One region of the Bacillus sp. iso_77 genome, then DNA from elsewhere that is predicted to be linked to it. Evidence: riboswitches for the same ligand, from Rfam matches in the RefSeq annotation. Region 1 holds a riboswitch; the other holds the start of a gene.
What was found. A riboswitch is a leader RNA that binds a small molecule or an ion and turns the genes downstream of it on or off. The one in region 1 is predicted to bind glycine.
Positions count from the first base shown of each region.

Region 2: it holds a riboswitch for glycine, as region 1 does, so the genes downstream of both, gcvT (glycine cleavage system aminomethyltransferase GcvT) here and AC0VYC_RS18645 (amino acid permease) in region 1, are expected to answer to the same signal.

Region 1 covers NZ_CM149683.1:3,626,951-3,636,515, reverse strand. The annotation lists gene AC0VYC_RS18675 (hypothetical protein) at 1-443, shown strand, start outside; gene AC0VYC_RS18670 (YxiF family protein) at 870-989, shown strand; gene AC0VYC_RS18665 (MFS transporter) at 1,304-2,497, shown strand; gene AC0VYC_RS18660 (shikimate 5-dehydrogenase) at 2,545-3,447, opposite strand; gene AC0VYC_RS18655 (MFS transporter) at 3,466-4,647, opposite strand; gene AC0VYC_RS18650 (LacI family DNA-binding transcriptional regulator) at 5,093-6,109, opposite strand; glycine riboswitch at 6,386-6,465, shown strand; gene AC0VYC_RS18645 (amino acid permease) at 6,628-7,974, shown strand; gene AC0VYC_RS18640 (DUF3169 family protein) at 8,021-8,701, opposite strand; gene AC0VYC_RS18635 (helix-turn-helix transcriptional regulator) at 8,698-8,904, opposite strand; gene AC0VYC_RS18630 (NUDIX hydrolase) at 9,075-9,565, shown strand, end outside.
Region 2 covers NZ_CM149683.1:2,209,639-2,219,203, forward strand. The annotation lists gene mntR (transcriptional regulator MntR) at 1-329, opposite strand, end outside; gene AC0VYC_RS11270 (lipoate--protein ligase family protein) at 415-1,251, opposite strand; gene AC0VYC_RS11275 (rhodanese-like domain-containing protein) at 1,471-1,851, shown strand; gene gcvPB (aminomethyl-transferring glycine dehydrogenase subunit GcvPB) at 1,891-3,351, opposite strand; gene gcvPA (aminomethyl-transferring glycine dehydrogenase subunit GcvPA) at 3,344-4,690, opposite strand; gene gcvT (glycine cleavage system aminomethyltransferase GcvT) at 4,707-5,804, opposite strand; glycine riboswitch at 5,909-6,004, opposite strand; glycine riboswitch at 6,008-6,115, opposite strand; gene AC0VYC_RS11295 (DEAD/DEAH box helicase) at 6,366-8,036, shown strand; gene AC0VYC_RS11300 (YqhG family protein) at 8,051-8,848, shown strand; gene AC0VYC_RS11305 (anti-repressor SinI family protein) at 9,033-9,197, shown strand; gene sinR (transcriptional regulator SinR) at 9,231-9,565, shown strand, end outside.

The sequences.
Region 1 (9,565 bases):
TAAAACTTGAATTCGAACAAGGTGTGTCAAACTACTATAAGTGGTTAGATCAGAAAATAAATGAATGTAAACAGTTAAGTGTATATAGTATAAACGGATATCACTTTTTAAATGATGGTGGAATAGAGGCTTTTCAAAGTTATTGTCAAAATGAATTAATCGAAATTTTTAGCGGGCAATTAACTAATTACCATTTTTATATCTTTCTAAGTAAGAAAGTAAATGATGTACATTCGCGAATAGAGAGATTCCGAAAAGTATGGAAATCAATTGATTCGGAAATAAATACTTCAGGTTTTGAAAAGGGGCTAGAATTACTTTTAGATGAACAAGAAAATCAATTTTATGTCAGTATGGCCAAAGTACCTCAATCTGATTTAGATAAGGCATTGCGAATAATGGATCAGTATCAATCTAGTTGCATGATTGCCAGTAGAAAATGAGGCCGAATTGGCAATGATTTTAAATCAAGATCATACCCAGAAAATACAGGAGCGAATACAAAGCCATTCATAGTATCTCTAAAAGAGAATAATCCGTAATATTTTAAACAATCCCCACATTTGGGACTTGCCCTCCCTTTTTTGTGAGACTGGGAGCAAAAAACCGTATGAAACAGCCAGTTGTCGAAACTCTTTCGGTGACTGGTTGTTTCATTTCCCCCTTTTTTAGAGATCAAAAAAAATCATTTGTTTTGTCAGAAGGTATTTACTTTCCTGCAATCAAGAGAACATAAAAGTCAAATACATGGAGACAACTAACTAGAGCATATAGAAAAGCCTACACAACTGTTAACGGAAATGGCCTTAAGGGTGATAGCGACTCCTAAACAAGGGAGATTGCTGTTTTTCTGAGATCATGAAATTGAATTGCTCTTGATGAATGTAGATGAAGTGTTTCATCATTTAACGAAACTTCTTGAACACATCAAATGCTCAAGTGGATATGGTGATTTCATTTTAATAGCAGAGGATTTTCATTTTGGATGATGCATAGAGCGTAAAGAATATTTTTATGAGTTTAGTCTTTGGGGAATGTGAGTTTAGAGGGATTTTTTCTATCACCATTTCCCTCAAATTTAAGCAATTCACTATCATTACCTTTCACATTCATATAAAATAAGAGCTAGTGAAAATTTGAAGAGATGCTTGATAAATGAAGGGCATGTAAGCTGTGAGCTGCATGAAATGATGAGATGTTTCAAGTACGTGAAGGTTGCAAAGCTGTTTCTCCTCACGCATGAATCTTGTAAGCGTAACCATTATTTGTCACTTCATTGCAATGTGTTGAGGGGTGTGTCAGCATGAGGAATCCGTATTTGAGAACGGCTTCTAGTCTTTATATCAATTATTTTTTATTAGGTATGGTCAATATTATTTTGGCTTCTAATATGCCATTTTTGATCAAACAATTAGATACAAATAGTGCGGGGATAAGTTATATGATATCTGCACTCGGTATTGGCAGGGTGCTCACGTATGGTTTATCGGGCGTACTGTCAGATCGTTTTGGACGAAAGCCGGTCATTTTGGTTTCCGGGGTGCTGATGGCGGTGTTCCTCATTGGAATCCCGTTGTCTCCGAATTATCAAATCGCGTTTGCGTTTGCGATTTTGGCAGGGGTGGCGAATTCGGCGATGGATGCAGGGACGTATCCGGCTTTAATGGAAGCTTTTCCTCAAAACTCGGGATCTGCAAATGTGATGGTGAAGGCGTTTATTTCGATTGGGGCGACCATTCTGCCGCTCGCTATTTTCTTTTTAGCAGAGCATGATCTGTTTTATGGATTTGCGTTTTTTGTACCTGCTTTTATCTATTTAGTGAATGTGATGATGCTGTGGACATTGCCATTTCCGAATCATCGCAAGGTGGAGCAAGTTCAGGTGACGGAGCATGATGGACTTCCGCGCTTCTCATCAGAGCCTACGTTTTGGAGAGAAGGGGTCGCACTGATTGTGATCAGTTTTACATCAAATGGTCTGTACGCCTTGCCGCAAATTTGGCTGCCTACGTACGGTGAGGAAATATTGGGAATGGCTTCTGGCAGTGCTGTGAAGCTGCTTAGTTACTATAGCATGGGCGGTTTGCTGTCTGTCTTATTGCTCGCATTTCTTTTGCGCCGCATTGTTCGTCCGGTCACCGTGCTGCTATTCTATCCGATTATTACATTAGCCTCTATCTGTGTGCTATTGGTCGTGAAGTCTCCAGTCATCGGGACCGTCAATGCATTTGTATTGGGCTTTTCAACAGCGGGTGTCTTTCAGCTGACGTTAACCGTAATGGCTGAGTTCTTCTGGAAAAACAAAGGGACGATGACAGGAATTATCTCAACAGCAGGCGGAGTGTCCGCCATTGTGATTCCAGTCGTCACTGGTTTGATCGAAACCCACTCGACCATTTTGCAAATCTTTATATTTGATGCGGGTGTGGCTGTTGTGGCGATCATCGGCGCGGTGTATATCCTTTATCGATATCGCCGTGTGATGATACACGAATAAAAAAAGACGACTTCCAAAGCGGAGGTCGTCTTTTTTCTGTGTTTCGTTTAGAAACGGTCATTTTCAAATAGAATTTGTTTCACTTGTTCAACAGGCATATCCTCGCCAGTAAAGAGTTTGTACGCAAGGGCACCTTGCCATAGCATCATGCCAAGACCGTTAATCGTTTTGGCACCAGCTTCTTGTGCTTGAGCAAGAAGTTTTGTTTTTTGCGGGTTGTAGACGACATCTGTTACGATTAAGTCTTTGCGTAATACATCAAGAGTATCGTCAATAATGCTGAGCTCATCTAATGGTTTCATGCCAAGGCTTGTCCCGTTTGCTAAGATCGCACTTTCAGCTACTTCACGACGGAAAGCGTCTTTGTCTTCAAGTGGGAAGATATTCGCTTTGACACCGAATGATTTCATTTCGTTGTTGATGTAATTTACATTTTCTTCTGCTTGAACAAAGTATTGATCATTACGAGCAAAAATACTAATTTCACGAATACCTGATTGTGCAAGCTGAATGGCGATCGGTGTTGCAGCGCCGCCAGATCCAACGAGTGTAACCTTTTGTCCAGCTAATTCAACGCCGTGTTCAATTAAGTTTCTTACATAACCAAGACCATCTGTGTTGTAACCAACCAGCTTGCCATCTTTGTTCACAACTGTGTTGCTTGCGCGAGTATATTTTGCAGAATCATCTAGTTCATCTAAGTAATCGAGTACTTTCATTTTGTTCGGCATGGATACGTTAAATCCAGCTGCACCCATTGCTTTCATCCCGTTTACTGCTGCTTCTAGTTCATCATTTCCTACCTCAAAAGCAAGGTAAGCATAGTTGATTCCCGTTAGTGTATAGCCAAGGTTGTGCATCCGTGGTGACAGGCTGTGTCCGATTGGTGTTGCAAGAAGACCGACTAATTTTGTTTTTCCATCAATATTACGTTCATGTATGTTTGTCATGATTGACATCTCCTTTAATTATCTAAACAATTTTTTCATGCGTCGTAAAACAAAGACTGCTAACAATACGCTGATGACCGCAATGATCATATCAAAGAATAAAGTCATTTTAATATCGTACGTGCTGACGAGTCCGCTTGTAATCAGCGGAACAAGGATAAACGCTGAGCTTGCCGCAATGTTGACATATGATGAAGCCGTTGCTTTGTTTGTAGGGAATAATTTCATCATAATACTCATCGCCAACTGGAAAATGCCGGCTGTAAATAATCCTAAGAAAAAGGTACTAACAATGACAATGCCGTACGTTTCGATTTGAAATAGTGAAAGCATGGCAAGGAATGCCCCGATTGGGTAAATAATGGCGACCATAATCGGTGAAATGAATTTATCTAATACGATTGAAAGCAATAGAACAGATACGAGTGCACCAATACTAAAATAAGAAAGAAGCTGTGTCGCTTGTCCTGAGCCAAGCCCAATCAATTTCAACCCGAGCTGTGGAAGCCAAGTTTGCCATACGACAAATAATGAAGTAGACGTGAATCCCATAAGTACAACAGCTAAACCTTCACCAAACATTTTCGGTTCTTCCTTCATTTGCTCTTGAACGGGAAGATCGTTTTGAGAAGCCGTTTGCTTATGATTTGGGAAGGGCATAAAGATTAAGTAAATGCCTACAAGTAAATAGAGAAGTCCTAGACCAAAGAATGCCCAGCCCCAGAAGATGTCATGTGCAATAAGGAATGCCAAGATAAATGGAAGAACAGTCGCACCAATTGATACAGACGCCTTCACTAATACAGAAGCTGAACTTGCTTTTTTAGGAAATGATTCTGTCAAAGCAGGATATGTCCCTGAATCAAGCAATGAGTTTGCAATCCCTGCGGAAATGGCAAAGATGAAAGCCAATGTATAATTGGTCGTTGTTGGAATCCCAATTAAGAATAATAAGTAGAGAAAGTTACCTGTAATAATGACAGGTTTTCGCCCCCAGCTGTCTGCCAGCCGGCCAGAGAAAAAGAGAGCAATTAATTTACCGATCCCGATTGCTGATACAAGCAAGCTGATTTTTGGAATATCTACATGGTAGCGTTCAGATAAGCTTTCCATGTTTGAGGCCACAATAATATTGATCATGCCTAGCATAAAATAGTTTAAGTACATGCCAAGTGATGATTTAATGTATGGATTTTTCATGTTCCCACTCCTATATTTGAAACCCTGTTCGGGCCAAATTCTTGTTACCCTTTGTTATTTCCTTAAACGTAAATAATATTAAGTCCATCACAACACCCCTTGTGTGATTGATGAAAAAAATAATGAATATTCATCTGTTCTTCAAATAAGTACATCGTTCTACTAAATAATTAAAAATAATAACAGTTATCATAAGTTGATGGACTTCCTCGATTTGATCAGAATCAAAAGATCCATCTTTAACTGTAGTTGATATGATAAATAACGATATGTTTACAAAAGGTATAACGATATACTAAAAGAAGCAACGAGATAAATATACTCCTGTGTATAAAATGTGTCAAGTTTATGACTTTGTGATTTAAAAAAAGAAAAATGTAATAAAGAAATAGTTGACTTGCTCAATAAAAAAAGGAGAATCGCTTTGCAATTCTCCTTTTCATGATCATGTCGAGGTTTCTCGAATATGAAGTTGAGGCTTTAATATCAATCGCTGCAGTTCTTCATCCTGCTCGTTCATTTTATGATACAAAAGGTTGGCTGCTTTGACTCCAATAGATCGTGGAAATGATGAGACTGTGGTGAGCGGCGGGTGATACATCTCCGCTTCAGGGATGTTATCGAACCCAACTACATCAATGTCTTTACCAGGCTTGATGTCACGCGCTGCCAATTCTTGAATCACCCCAAACGCCACTAAATCACTGAAGCAAAAAATAGCAGTAGGTGGTTCGGGAAGGTCAATCACTTGGGCAAGGGCTTCTTTCCCGCCTTCACGGGTAGGCACCATATCAATAATAAGAGATTCATCCATCGTCAGGTCCTCATCATCATGGGCTCTTTTGAACCCTTTCATCCGTTCAATCCAAGTCGAGGAGGATTTGACTCCGCCTAAGAAAGCGATGCGGCGATGCCCTTTTTGAAGAAGATGATGGACCGCCATCCAAGTGCCTTGTTCATAATCAACGCCGACATAATCACAATGGACATCTGCTAATTCACGGTTTGCCAATACTTTTGGTGTGCGAATGTTGTTTAATTGTTTCACCGTTCGTGTCGAACTTTTCGATGCTGGATTTAAGATGATTCCACCCACTCGGTGCTCTACCATTGTGGAGATGAGCCGCTCCTGCTTATCCACACTATCAAAGGTTGTCCCAAGTAAAACGGTATAGCCAAGTGACTCAAGGGTGGTTTGCACACCGATTAAAAATTCAGAAATAAAGGTGTTTGAAATATCCGTGACGATCACACCTACAATATTTGAACTTTTCGACCGCATGTTGGCAGCGACGCGATCGTACACGTATCCCAAATCCTCCATGGATTGCAGCACTTTTTTCCGGGTGGCTTCAGAGATCCTAGGGTTGTTGCGAACAACGAGTGAGGCCGTTGAAGTCGATACACCGGCATGCCGAGCGACTTCTTGTAATGTCACACGCTGTTTGTTCATTTTTTTCATTTGTCCTCACCAACTTCATTGGATTGCCTAACTATGGTTCATCATCAAGATGGATGTCTCCACCAAACGAGCCGAACATTCTTTGTTTCATTATACCTTAATCAAGGGGTGTTGATGAAGTGATGTCATATCAGCTTCAGATAAGGAGGAAACAACATCTTAAAAGATTACCATTGACAGCTTTCTTTTAGAGGCGTAAAATATAAAATTATTCAGAAATAGCAACATTTAAAGTAAATATCGAAGGCTATGATTGCTGTGGGTCACACTATGGCAGGAGCAGCTTCTGGAGAGACCGCATGTATGTGCGGCGCCGAAGGGTTCACAATCTCAGGCAAAAGGACAGAAGAGTACGAAATATTGTATTTGTGATGCATGGATCATACTGTGTATTGCTTTTCTCTATTTTGCTATTCTTTTATGACCGTGAGATTGGAGCGCATCCAATCTCTTTTTTTATGGACTTTTTGAGAGTTCATTATTTCAGTATAGGATCGTGTCGTAGGAGGGTGTTGAAATTGGCACAACAAGAGTTAAAGCGAGATTTATCAAACCGTCATGTTCAATTAATTGCCATTGGCGGAACGATTGGAACTGGGCTGTTTTTAGGGTCTGGAAAGGCCATTCAATTGGCTGGACCATCGATCATTTTTGCGTACTTAATTGTCGGAATGGCCATCTTTTTTGTCATGAGGGCACTTGGAGAATTGCTCTTATCTAAGGCGGGCTATCAGTCTTTAACGGATATAGCAGAGGATTATCTTGGACCATGGGCTTCCTTTGTGACAGGATGGACGTATTGGTTTTGCTGGATTATGACAGCGATGGCGGATGTTATTGCGGTCGGGGTGTATGTGCAGTACTGGTTTGATATTCCGCAGTGGATTCCTGCTATTATTTGTTTATTGATTTTGCTAGGATTTAATTTATTAACGGTGAAGCTTTTTGGAGAAATGGAATTTTGGTTTGCACTGATTAAAGTGATTACGATATTACTGTTGATTGGCGTTGGAATTGTCCTGTTAATCATTGGTTTCCAAACAGATGCAGGGCCCGTGACGGTAACGAATCTGTGGTCACACGGAGGATTATTTCCAAATGGTGTGACAGGCTTCTTATTGTCATTCCAGATGGTGATTTTTGCGTATGTGGGCGTGGAACTTGTCGGTGTGTCAGCAGCAGAAACAGCGAATCCGCAAAAAAATATCCCGTCCGCGATTAATAAAATTCCATTAAGAATTCTATTTTTCTATGTAGGTGCGATTTTTGTATTACTATGCATCAACCCATGGACAGAACTCAGTGCATCAGAAAGTCCTTTTGTGAAAACCTTTGGGCTCATTGGGATACCAGTAGCGGCGGGACTCATCAACTTTGTCGTCCTGACATCTGCGGCGTCTGCTTGTAATAGCGGCATGTTCTCAACGAGCCGAATTTTGTATAATCTCAGTCATCAAAAACAAGGACCGGCATCTTTTGGCCGACTGAATAAACATGCTGTTCCAAGTAATGCCCTGTTTGTGTCGACAATTGTGGTGTCAGTAGGGGCTCTTTTAAGCAAGCTAATTCCTGAACAAGCCTTCGGTATTGTGACAACGATTAGTGCCATTTGTTTCATTTGGGTATGGAGTATTATTTTAATATGTCATTTGAAATATAAGAAGACACGTCCTGAACTGCATAAGGCGTCTACCTTTAAAGCGCCATTTACACCTTTTGTGAATATAGCGGTTCTTGTGCTCTTTGCTGCCATTCTTGTCATCATGCTTTTCGCTGATGCAACACGTCCAGCCCTGTTATTGACACCCGTATGGTTTGGGTTCTTATTTTTGATTTATGCACGACAGAAACGTCGGTCAGCATAATGAACAAAAAAGCACAGCCTTTTTAAATGGCTGTGCTTTTGCTTATTTAACGATTTCGAATCTTCAACATATAGTATGCATTAAGAATGATCAGAACAAGTCCAACGACGATGATGGAGAAGAGCTGAGAGTGATTGGCGCCAAGAGAATAGACAATCAAAATAAACATGGCACCGGTCAATAAAATATTCATCATTTGAAAAGTGTGAAAAAGCCCATCGAGCATCACATGCTTTTCGCCTTCATCAGAAATGGCGAGCAGTTTTTTGCCATAATCTTTATCGGTTGGACTAGGTAGGTGACGATTAGGATAGACGAGCTTTAGGACAGAGATCGATGCATAAGAAAGAATGACGGTGATCAAAAATAAGGCAGCATTTGCGAGAATCAGCCAGAGTGGTTGCTCGGTTACGATGGAAATACCAATTGCAATAATCGATAAAATGGTACTCACCGTATTAGCTAACGTTACATCAGTAAAGGTTCGGTACTGTTTTACCTCCAGTTCATCCTCCTCATCACCAGATACCGAAAGAGAGACTCTTTTCTTCATGCGTGAAATGCCTGAAAAACAATAAATGATGAATAGAACTGTCAAGCCAGTGATGACAAGAGTCGCTTCAAATGCAGCTTGCAGAAGTGTCAGCTCAAATTCGGCTGCCAGTAAACAGTAAGCACCGAGAAAACCAAGGAGAGCACCTAAGAGCATTTTGTATACAGTTTTCATGTGAGTTCATCCTCCTCGAATAGAAAAATTTGTTCAATGGGTTCTTGAAAAATACGTGAAAGCCTCATAGCAAGTAAGAGAGACGGCATTAATTCATCTCGTTCCATTAAGCTGATCGTCTGGCGGGAAACCTTTGCCCGTTTCGCAAGCTCCGTTTGGTTTAAACCATCACGTGCCCGCAGCTCTTTTAGCCGATTTTTCATTCTGTCACCTCAACTCTGATCAAAATGTTATCTTGATTGTAAAGTATTATATTCATTTTGACAAGTATAGTTGTCAAAATGATAAAAATAATTGTCAGAAAGATCGCCTTTATTCAAAAGGAAATCAATGATACGCTAAAGAAAAGAGAAACGGAAAATAGGTGATGCCCATGTTCATTGATCAATTAAAAAGTGACTTACATCAATCACAGCCGCTATTTATCGGAGAAGAGACAGCGTTCAAAGCGGCAGTCCTTGTCCCTTTGGTGCAAGTAAACGGGGAATGGCATGTTTTATTTGAAGTGCGATCACTGACGATGAGAAAACAGCCTGGCGATATTAGCTTCCCTGGCGGCAAACTCGACGGCGACGAAACCGCACAAGAAGCTGCACTGCGGGAAACATATGAAGAACTAGGGATTCCGCCCGAATCCGTCAAGGTGTTAGGACAGCTCAGTCCTTATATTGCCTCTCCATCCTTTGTGGTATATCCATTTGTCGGAATCATTGATGAACAGCAGGTCAAACATTCCTTTAATCAAGAAGAAGTAGAGGAGACCTTTACTGTGCCTCTATCATGGCTCAGCCAATACGAACCATACTTACACCATGTATCGGTGCAGCCAACACCAGGAGAGGACTTTCCTTATGAAAAAATCAT
Region 2 (9,565 bases), 1.4 Mb from region 1:
ATGCTGTTCCAGCTGAGATGATGCTCAATACCTTCTACATCATCATAAATTTTCTCTTCATCTACACCAATGATTCTTAAAAATTGCTCTAGCAGTTCATGTCTGTATACGAGACGTTTTCCAATTTTTTTGCCTTTCGGGGTTAAAATTAGACCACGATATTTCTCATAAATGAGGTATTCATCTTTATCTAGCTTCTGAACCATTTTTGTTACAGAGGAGGGATGGACAGCGAGGGCTTCTGCAATATCAGATACTCTTGCATATCCTTTTTCTTCTATCAGCATATAAATTTGTTCAATATAATCTTCCATACTAGGTGTAGTCATAAAACCCCTCCAAAATGCACCTTTACTTAATAATCATAACAATTCTACACCATCGCCCATTAAAAAACAAGAAGAGTCCTTCGTCTTAACGCTTGTAATTCCAATCATCTGTGGCGTATTTCGTTTTGGCGAGGTGATGAACAAATGCCAACTCTTCATCTGTCAGCTCATAAGGCACAAGCTCGATATTTAATCCTTTTTCAAACCCTCGTTTAAATGCAACACGCGCATCGTCTATCGTACATGTTCGATCTGAAATTTCATTGATCGCCACCGCTTTGTTTTTAAAGCTGCGCTGCATCCGCTCTCTCACCCGGTCGTTTGGATACAGAAATAAATCAAACAATTTGTCCTCATCAAGATCAATTAAAATCGAGCCATGCTGGAGGATCACACCTTTTTGTCTTGTTTGCGCACTGCCTGCTACTTTTCTGCCTTCTACAACAAGTTCGTACCATGAAGGCGCATCAAAACATACAGACGATCTTGGATTTTTTAAGCTTTCTTTTTCTTTTTCTGTACGAGGAATGGCAAAATACGCATCGAGTCCCAGTTCTTTAAATCCCTCTAAAATCCCTTCTGAAATGACGCGGTATGCCTCTGTCACCGTCGCCGGCATCTCTGGGTGCTCTTCTGACACGATGACACTGTAGGTCAATTCCTGATCATGAAGAACGCCGCGGCCTCCTGTAGGCCTGCGAACAAATCCAAGACCATAGCGCTCAACCGCTTCCATGTTGATTTCTTTTTCAACATGTTGAAAATATCCAACAGATAATGTCGCTGGATTCCAACCATAAAAACGGATCACAGGCGGGATCAGCTTCTCGCTATGCCAATAAAGCAAGGCTTCGTCCATGGCCATGTTAAAGGCTGGGTCTTGGTTTCCTGTATCAATGAAACACCATTTCTCTTTTTGCATATAAAATCCCTTCTCTTTTACGTAGTCAATGTTAGATAATGGTGGTGACCACCGATTTTCTCTCTTCATCAGTCTATCAAATAGGGAAGGAATTGAAAATAATTCTTACCATTTATGATGACAAGTTTCTTTTGCTTTACTATAATAGTATTTGTCTAAAACGTACCATCAGACAGGTGACTGTGCTGATGCTCAAGAAGGAGTCGAGTCGTATTGCCAATATTCAACTATATCGTCCTCTCACTTTGTGGACTTTTCGTTCTTTATTCCATCGGCAGTTACATTTATCAGCAGCGCATAATGAAAACGCTGACGGAAGCAGAATTTATCAAAGGTTACCGCAAAGCCCAACTCATTGATGTGAGAGAACCAAATGAGTTTGAAGGTGGACATATTTTAGGCGCAAGAAACATTCCCCTTTCACAATTAAAGCAGCGCAAAAATGAAATACGCCCTGACAAGCCTGTTTATCTCTATTGCCAAAATAATTTGAGAAGCGGAAAAGCTGCTCAAACGTTACGTAAAAATGGCTGTCGTGAGATTTATAATTTAAAGGGCGGCTTTAAAAAATGGGGCGGCCGCATTAAAACAAAGAACTAACAAAAAAGACTCTGGGAGCTATTGCCCCCATGAGTCTTTTTATTTTCTTTCAAAAACCAGCACTGGATTCCGTGCAGCCTTTGTTTCATCCATTCGTTTCACAACGGTTGTATGTGGTGCTTCCTGTACGATTTCTGGGTTCTCTTCCGCTTCTTTTGCAATTTGAATCATCGCTTCAATAAATGCATCAAGGGTTTCTTTTGATTCTGTTTCAGTTGGTTCAATCATGATACATTCCTCTACATTTAGTGGGAAGTAAATCGTTGGCGGATGATAGCCAAAATCAAGTAATCGTTTGGCAATATCAAGTGTCCGCACACCTAGTTTCTTTTGACGTTTACCTGAAAGGACAAATTCATGCTTACAGTGGCGGTCAAATGGCAAATCATAATGAGCACATAAGCGGCGCATCATATAGTTTGCATTCAACACCGCATGATCAGTTACAGCTTTTAAGCCGTCTGGTCCCATAGAGCGGATATACGCATACGCTCTGACATTGATACCAAAGTTCCCATAGAACGGTTTCACACGGCCAATAGATTCTGGACGATCGTAATCAAAGAAATAACGACCTTCTTTCTTCACAAGCACTGGCTTTGGCAAATATGGAATCAAATCCTTTTTCACACCAACTGGACCTGAACCAGGGCCTCCTCCTCCGTGTGGACCTGTAAAGGTTTTATGAAGATTTAAGTGAACCACATCAAATCCCATATCCCCCGGTCTTGCTCTGCTTAATACAGCATTTAAGTTCGCTCCATCATAATAAAGCTTCCCGCCTGCTCCGTGAACGATTTCAGCCATTTCTAAAATATTTTCTTCAAAAAGGCCGAGTGTATTTGGATTTGTGAGCATGAGAGCCGCCGTTTCTTCATTGACAACACGGCGCAGGTCGTCTAAATCGACAAGCCCATGTTCATTAGATGCCACCGTAATCGTTTCAAATCCTGCTACTGTTGCAGATGCGGGATTTGTTCCATGAGCAGAATCAGGCACGATGACTTTTGTTCGTTTAAGATCTCCTCTTGCTTCATGGTATGCACGAATCATCATGAGCCCCGTCCATTCGCCATGTGCTCCTGCCGCAGGCTGTAATGTCACGGCGTCCATTCCTGTAATTTCTTCTAAATGGTCACCTAAATCATAAAGTAACTCTAATGCACCTTGCACAGTGTCTGCCTCTTGAAGTGGATGCACATGCGAGAAACCTGCAAGACGTGCCACCTTTTCGTTAATCTTTGGATTATATTTCATCGTACAAGAGCCTAGAGGATAAAAGCCAGAATCGACCCCGTGATTACGCCTAGATAATGCTGTGTAGTGACGCATAATATCCAGTTCAGAAACCTCTGGCAGCTTAGCATCTTCATGGCGGATATACGCTTCATCAAATAAATCTGGGAGCTTCTCCTCAGGTACGTCTAAATCAGGCAGGCTGTAACCAATTCTTCCTTCTTTGGATAATTCAAAAATAAGCGGCTGATCTTGTTTATTCATGACGATCCCCCAATTCCTTGATGAACGTATCAATTTCTTCTTTTGTTCTTAGTTCTGTCACAGCGACGAGCATATGCTGCTGAAGCTCTGGATAATCCCGTCCCAAGTCATATCCGCCGATGATTCCTTTTTTAAGCAATCGCTCATTCGCTTCTTTCACAGGTTCATTCAGTTTCAACACAAATTCATTAAAATGAGCACCCTCTATTTCAGCCTGTAACCCATGTTTTTCTGCCTGCGTCTTGGCATAATGGGCCTTTTGTACGTTTTGATAGGCAATGTCTTTGATACCTGTTTTCCCAAGCGCCGTCATCGCAACAGAAGCGGCTAACGCATTTAATGCTTGATTTGAACAAATATTTGAAGTCGCTTTGTCTCTTCGGATATGCTGCTCGCGCGCTTGAAGGGTCAGCACAAATCCTCGCACACCGTTCTCGTCTTCTGTTTGCCCGACTAAACGTCCCGGCACTTTTCGCATTAATTTTTTCGTCACAGCGAAATATCCACAATGAGGTCCGCCAAATGCAGCTGGAATGCCAAATGGCTGCGCATCACCAACGACAATATCTGCCCCAAGCTTTCCTGGTGGTGTCAGTAAACCAAGTGCAAGCGGGTTACTTGAGACGATGAATAAACTTTTCCCTTTATGCGCAATCGGTTCAATGTCCTTTAATGGTTCAACAACACCGAAGAAGTTTGGGTATTGTACAAGGACCGCTGCTGTTTCGTCGCAGACGGCTTCTTCTAATGCGGCTAGATCGGTCTGACCTTTTCGCGCAGGTACCTCGACGACTTCAATATGCTGTCCTTTCGCATATGTTTTCAGCACCGCTCTTGATTCAGGATGAACCGTCTCAGATACCACAATCTTTTTCTTTTTTGTATGTCCTGCTGCCAGCATCGCCGCTTCAGCTAATGCCGTTCCGCCATCATACATCGAGGAGTTGGCAAGATCCATACCGGTCAGCTCAGCGATCATTGTTTGAAATTCAAAGATTGCCTGCAATTCACCTTGAGAAATTTCAGGCTGATAAGGTGTGTACGCTGTATAAAATTCAGAACGTGAAATCACATGGTCGACAATCACAGGCTGGTAATGATCATACACACCAGCACCTAAAAACGAGGCATAGGCCACTGTATCTTTATTTTTTGCAGCAAGACGAGACAATTCCCGCACTAGCTCTGTTTCAGATGCGGCTTCTTTGATGTTGTACGCACCTTTGAATCTGACTTTCTCTGGGATATCTGAGAAAAGCTCATCAATTGACTGAACACCGATGACATCCAGCATTTCTTTTTGATCTTGCTCTGTTTGCGGCAAATACCTGTGCTTCATCCTCTATTCCTCCTCGTTATTTGGCTCTTTTATAAAATGGTGTGGCGACGATTTTGGCTTTTAGACGTTTTTTACGAACTTGCACTTCCACTTCTGTCCCAAGCTGCGCCTCTGATGTTTCAATCAAGGCAAGCCCAATATTTTTCTTTAATGTTGGAGATTGTGTACCGGTTGTGACTACACCAATCTGCTTATCTCCTGAGAAGACCGGATAGTCTGTCCGCGGAATCCCCTTATCTATCATTTCAATCCCGACAAGCTTTCGCTTCGGTCCTTCTTCTTTTTGTTTTTTAAGTGCATCTTTTCCGATAAAATCTGCTTCTTTATCCGTTTTAACAGCAAAACCAATGCCGCCTTCTAAAGGAGAAATATCCTTCGTGAGCTCTTGGCCATAAAGCGGGAGTCTTGCTTCAAATCTTAAGGTGTCACGTGCACCGAGTCCACATGGGATCAGTCCTTTCGGCTGTCCGGCTTCTAATAAAGCGGTCCAAAGGTGAACAGCATCTTCTGACTGGCAGTAGATTTCAAAGCCATCTTCTCCTGTGTAGCCGGTTCTTGAGACAAGCACCTCTTTTTGCGCAATTATCGCTTTTGATAAAAATGTAAATGGCTTCAGTGATGTTACCTCTTCATCCGCAACATCTTTGATGATGTCAGCAGCAAGAGGCCCTTGAAGGGCTAACAAGGCGGTTTGATCAGAGACATTTTTAATGAAAACGTCTTCCTCACCTTGATGTTTCAGCAGCCAATCCACATCTTTTTCAATATTTGAAGCATTGATCACAAGTAAATAGTTGTTCTTTTCTTTTTGGTAGACAAGCAGATCATCCACCGTTCCGCCATCCTCATAACACATGGCTGTATATAGTGCCTTACCGTCTGTCAGCTTTGACAGATCATTGGTTAATAACCTTTGTAAAAAAGGAAGGGCTCCCTGACCTGTGACTTCCACCTCACCCATGTGAGACACGTCAAACAGCCCTGCTTTTGTTCGAACAGCTTCATGTTCTTCTTTAATGGAAGAAAATTGGACAGGTAATTCCCAGCCCCCGAAGTCAATGGTTTTTGCGCCAAACGTTTCATACGCATGAAAAAGCGGTGTTCGTTTCAACATCAATCGTTTCCCCCTTTTTTCTTACAGTGCACATCACAAGCTGAATTTTCAGAAAAAAATCACAGCAAAAAAGGACAGAGCGCTCCCTTTTATCAAAAAGAAGTCTCTGTCCTTGCACCTGAAAGTTTACAGCACAACATCATTGTGCGTTTTCCCCTTTGGTGGTTTGCTAAAAATCGCTGCGCAAACACTCTCCAGAGTTGCGTCCGGTAAGAGTACTTTTGCCTGAGAGATTCACTGAACCAATTCAGCTTGCTCCTTCGGCGCCTGTCAGTGCAAAATAACCGCTAGGTCTCTCCCCATACCATCATCCGCTCATATTCTTCACCTTTATTGGACATACTATCAAAATGGGTGACTTATTCTCTAGATCACTTACCAACATCCTACCATTAGAAATGGATGAAGAGCAACAGAAAAATCATTAACATTTTTAAAATAATCATTCATTATCGTTCGCTTTTATTGATATATAACATCTTTTAAATCGCTATGAAAAAATGAAGCGTTTAAAAACAGAACGATTTTATCATCACTCTACCAGAAAGGCAGGCGGTCACATTGAATATTCAAACGATATTTGATCAAAAATGGGCAAGTGAATTTCAAAAGCGGCTTACAGCAGACGGTCCCTGGGCGAATTGGGATATGTACCGTTTAGCAGCACAGGTACAAAAAGTGACAGCCATTGATTCATTTGAAGGACTGCAAGCACCTGCGCACCTGCCTGCATTTACTCCTTTAAAACACCAGCTCGAAGTCGCTAGAAGAGTCGTAGAAGAGATGAATGGGAAAGCCATTTTAGCAGATGAAGTGGGTCTTGGAAAAACCGTTGAAGCAGGACTGATTATCAAAGAATACATGATTCGCGGACTTGCCAAGAAGATTCTCATTCTCGTACCCGCCTCCCTTGTGTCCCAATGGGTACAAGAACTGCGGACGAAATTTTACATAGATGCTGTCGAGCAAAAGAAGAGCTATGTGTGGGAGCAGTGCGATGTTGTGGTTTCCTCAATTGATACAGCCAAAAGACAACCACATCGGGACACGATCTTATCCATCTCCTACGATATGGTCATTATTGATGAAGCACACAAACTGAAAAACAATAAAACGAAAAACTATGAGTTTGTGAGAAATTTGAATAAAAAGTTCTGCTTACTGCTCACAGCCACACCTATTCAAAATCGAATAGGAGAAATTTTTAATCTCGTTTCTCTGTTGAAGCCAGGCCATTTAGGTAATGAAACACAGTTTAAAGACCTATTTGCCAAAAAAGACCTTCAACTTGAGGACCATGACCGGCTAAAACAGTTAGTCAATAAAGTGATGATTCGGAACCGGCGACAAGACACTGGCATCGAATGGTCAAAGCGTCATGTAAAGACGATTTCTATTGATTTCTCCCCGACAGAACAAGCACTATATGATGAAATTTGCAAGTTAAAAGAAAACCCTTCCTATACGAAGCACATGTTTTCAATTATGACCTTAGAACGAGAATGCTGTTCGAGTCGTGAGGCCGTCTATATGACCATTAAAAAAATGCAAGAAGAGGAAAAACACATTCTAGGTGCTTCTGCGATGATGCACATCATGGAGAAAATCAACCAGGTAGAACAAAATTCTAAAGCACTTGAAGTCGTTAAACTCATTCAGCAATTAAATGAAAAAGTCATTATCTTCACTGAATACCGTGCGACACAAATTTATTTGCAATGGTTTCTCCAGCAAAACGGCATCAGTTCGGTTCCTTTTCGAGGTGGGTTTAAACGGAGTAAAAAAGACTGGATGAAAGATTTATTTAGAGAGCGGGCGCAAGTGCTCATTGCGACAGAAGCAGGCGGCGAAGGGATCAACCTTCAGTTTTGCAACCAAATCATCAACTACGACCTTCCGTGGAACCCAATGCGCTTGGAACAAAGAATTGGACGTATTCACCGGCTCGGTCAAGAGCGGGATGTCCACATTTACAATATGGCAACTAGCGGGACAGTTGAAGAACATATTTTAAAACTTTTATATGAAAAAATTCAGCTGTTTGAAAACGTCATTGGTGATCTAGATGATATTTTAACCCGAATTGATATCCAAGATGCTGAAACAGAATTGCATCAAATTCTCTTCCAGCACGAGTCTGACGTAGACATGAAAAAGAAATTAACCCAATTTGCTTCCTATTTAACAGAAGCACAAACACCGCTTTTAGAAGAAAGACAGCAAGGTTCATAAAGGAGAGTTGACCAATGGAGCAGCGCGAGATTCACACATTTCTTCTCCGTTTCTTTCAGGCAAATCAATGCGACATACTTGAAGAAAGTGCAGGGCACATGACCGTACAGCTGACAATCGAAATGGATAAATTGATCATGAACCGTCCTTTTTATTGGCATTGGCTCGAAAAAACGGGAGGCGTACCTGAGCCACGGCAATTGACTTTGATCACCGATCAAAAAAAAGCTGATGACACGGTCGAAGGAGAATTTGTCCACTTCGGCTCCCCTCGTTTATTCCAAATATTCGAGGTTGTGAAACAGCAAGGCCGTTTTATTCGGCTGTACGAAAAAGTCAGACCGCTCACAAACAGCCAGATCGCACTGGAGCCGTGGCTTGGTCTCAATGTCAAAATATCCTATCTGGCAGACCGTAAAAAAGACAAACTGCTGTCTCTTGGACTTCATCTAATACGCGGAGAAGTCATCGAACAATTTCAAGAGAAGCTGGAAGCGCGTGAGCTATCGTCTCAAATTCCTGATTATTGCTTCACAATGAGTACGATGATTAAGCCAGAGAGCGGCGTCAAACGGCTTTACAGCCTGATGGAACGTTATGCCAATGAAGAGCCGGATGATTGGGCGGTAAGAGCTGTTCAAAAGTGGAAAGAAGACTCGGAACTTTTAAACCAATTTTATGAAGGGACTTCAGACACATCTGTAGAATATGAAATAGAAAGACAAGCACTTAAAACTTTATACGAACCAAAAATCAGTCTTACGATTGAAAATGGCGGACTTTTTTACTTACAGCAAAAAAGAGGAGGCTGACTTAGCGAGTCTCCCTCCCTTTCATGTGATATCAAATTTTCGATCAATCAAAAGCAACGTTTGTCTGTTTGTATTGGGCGGAAACATGACGCAAGCAATCTATGAGGTCTTATCACCTGTGTTTTTCCATTTCATGCGTTAAGTGCCTGAAATACACGATTCAGTATTTTAGGAGGGTATTTGTATGGAAAAGAAAACGAAGTTATTAGACAGTGAATGGGTTCAATTATTACGCGAAGCGCGCAAAGCAGGACTAACAGTAGAAGAAGTCCGTCATTTTCTCAAATCACGCGAAAAGTCCTCTGAGTCTCCCCCTATGGCAAGAAGTCATTCTATCAAACCTTTCTGAATGTGCTATAATATCGAAAGGAAGGTGATGACATTGATTGGCCAGCGTATTAAACAATACCGCAATGAAAAAGGCTACTCACTATCAGAACTGGCCGAAAAGGCTGGGGTAGCGAAGTCTTATTTAAGTTCAATAGAAAGAAACTTGCAAACAAACCCCTCCATTCAATTTCTTGAAAAAGTCTCCGCTGTTCTGGACGTCTCGGTTCATACACTGTTAAACGAAAATGATGAAACCGAATACGATGGTCAATTAGATAGTGAATGGGAAAAACTAGTTCGAGATGCAATGACATCAGGGGTTTCGAAAAAGCAATTTCGTGAATTTTTAGATTATCAAATCTGGAAAAAAAAGCAAGAAGAGGAGTA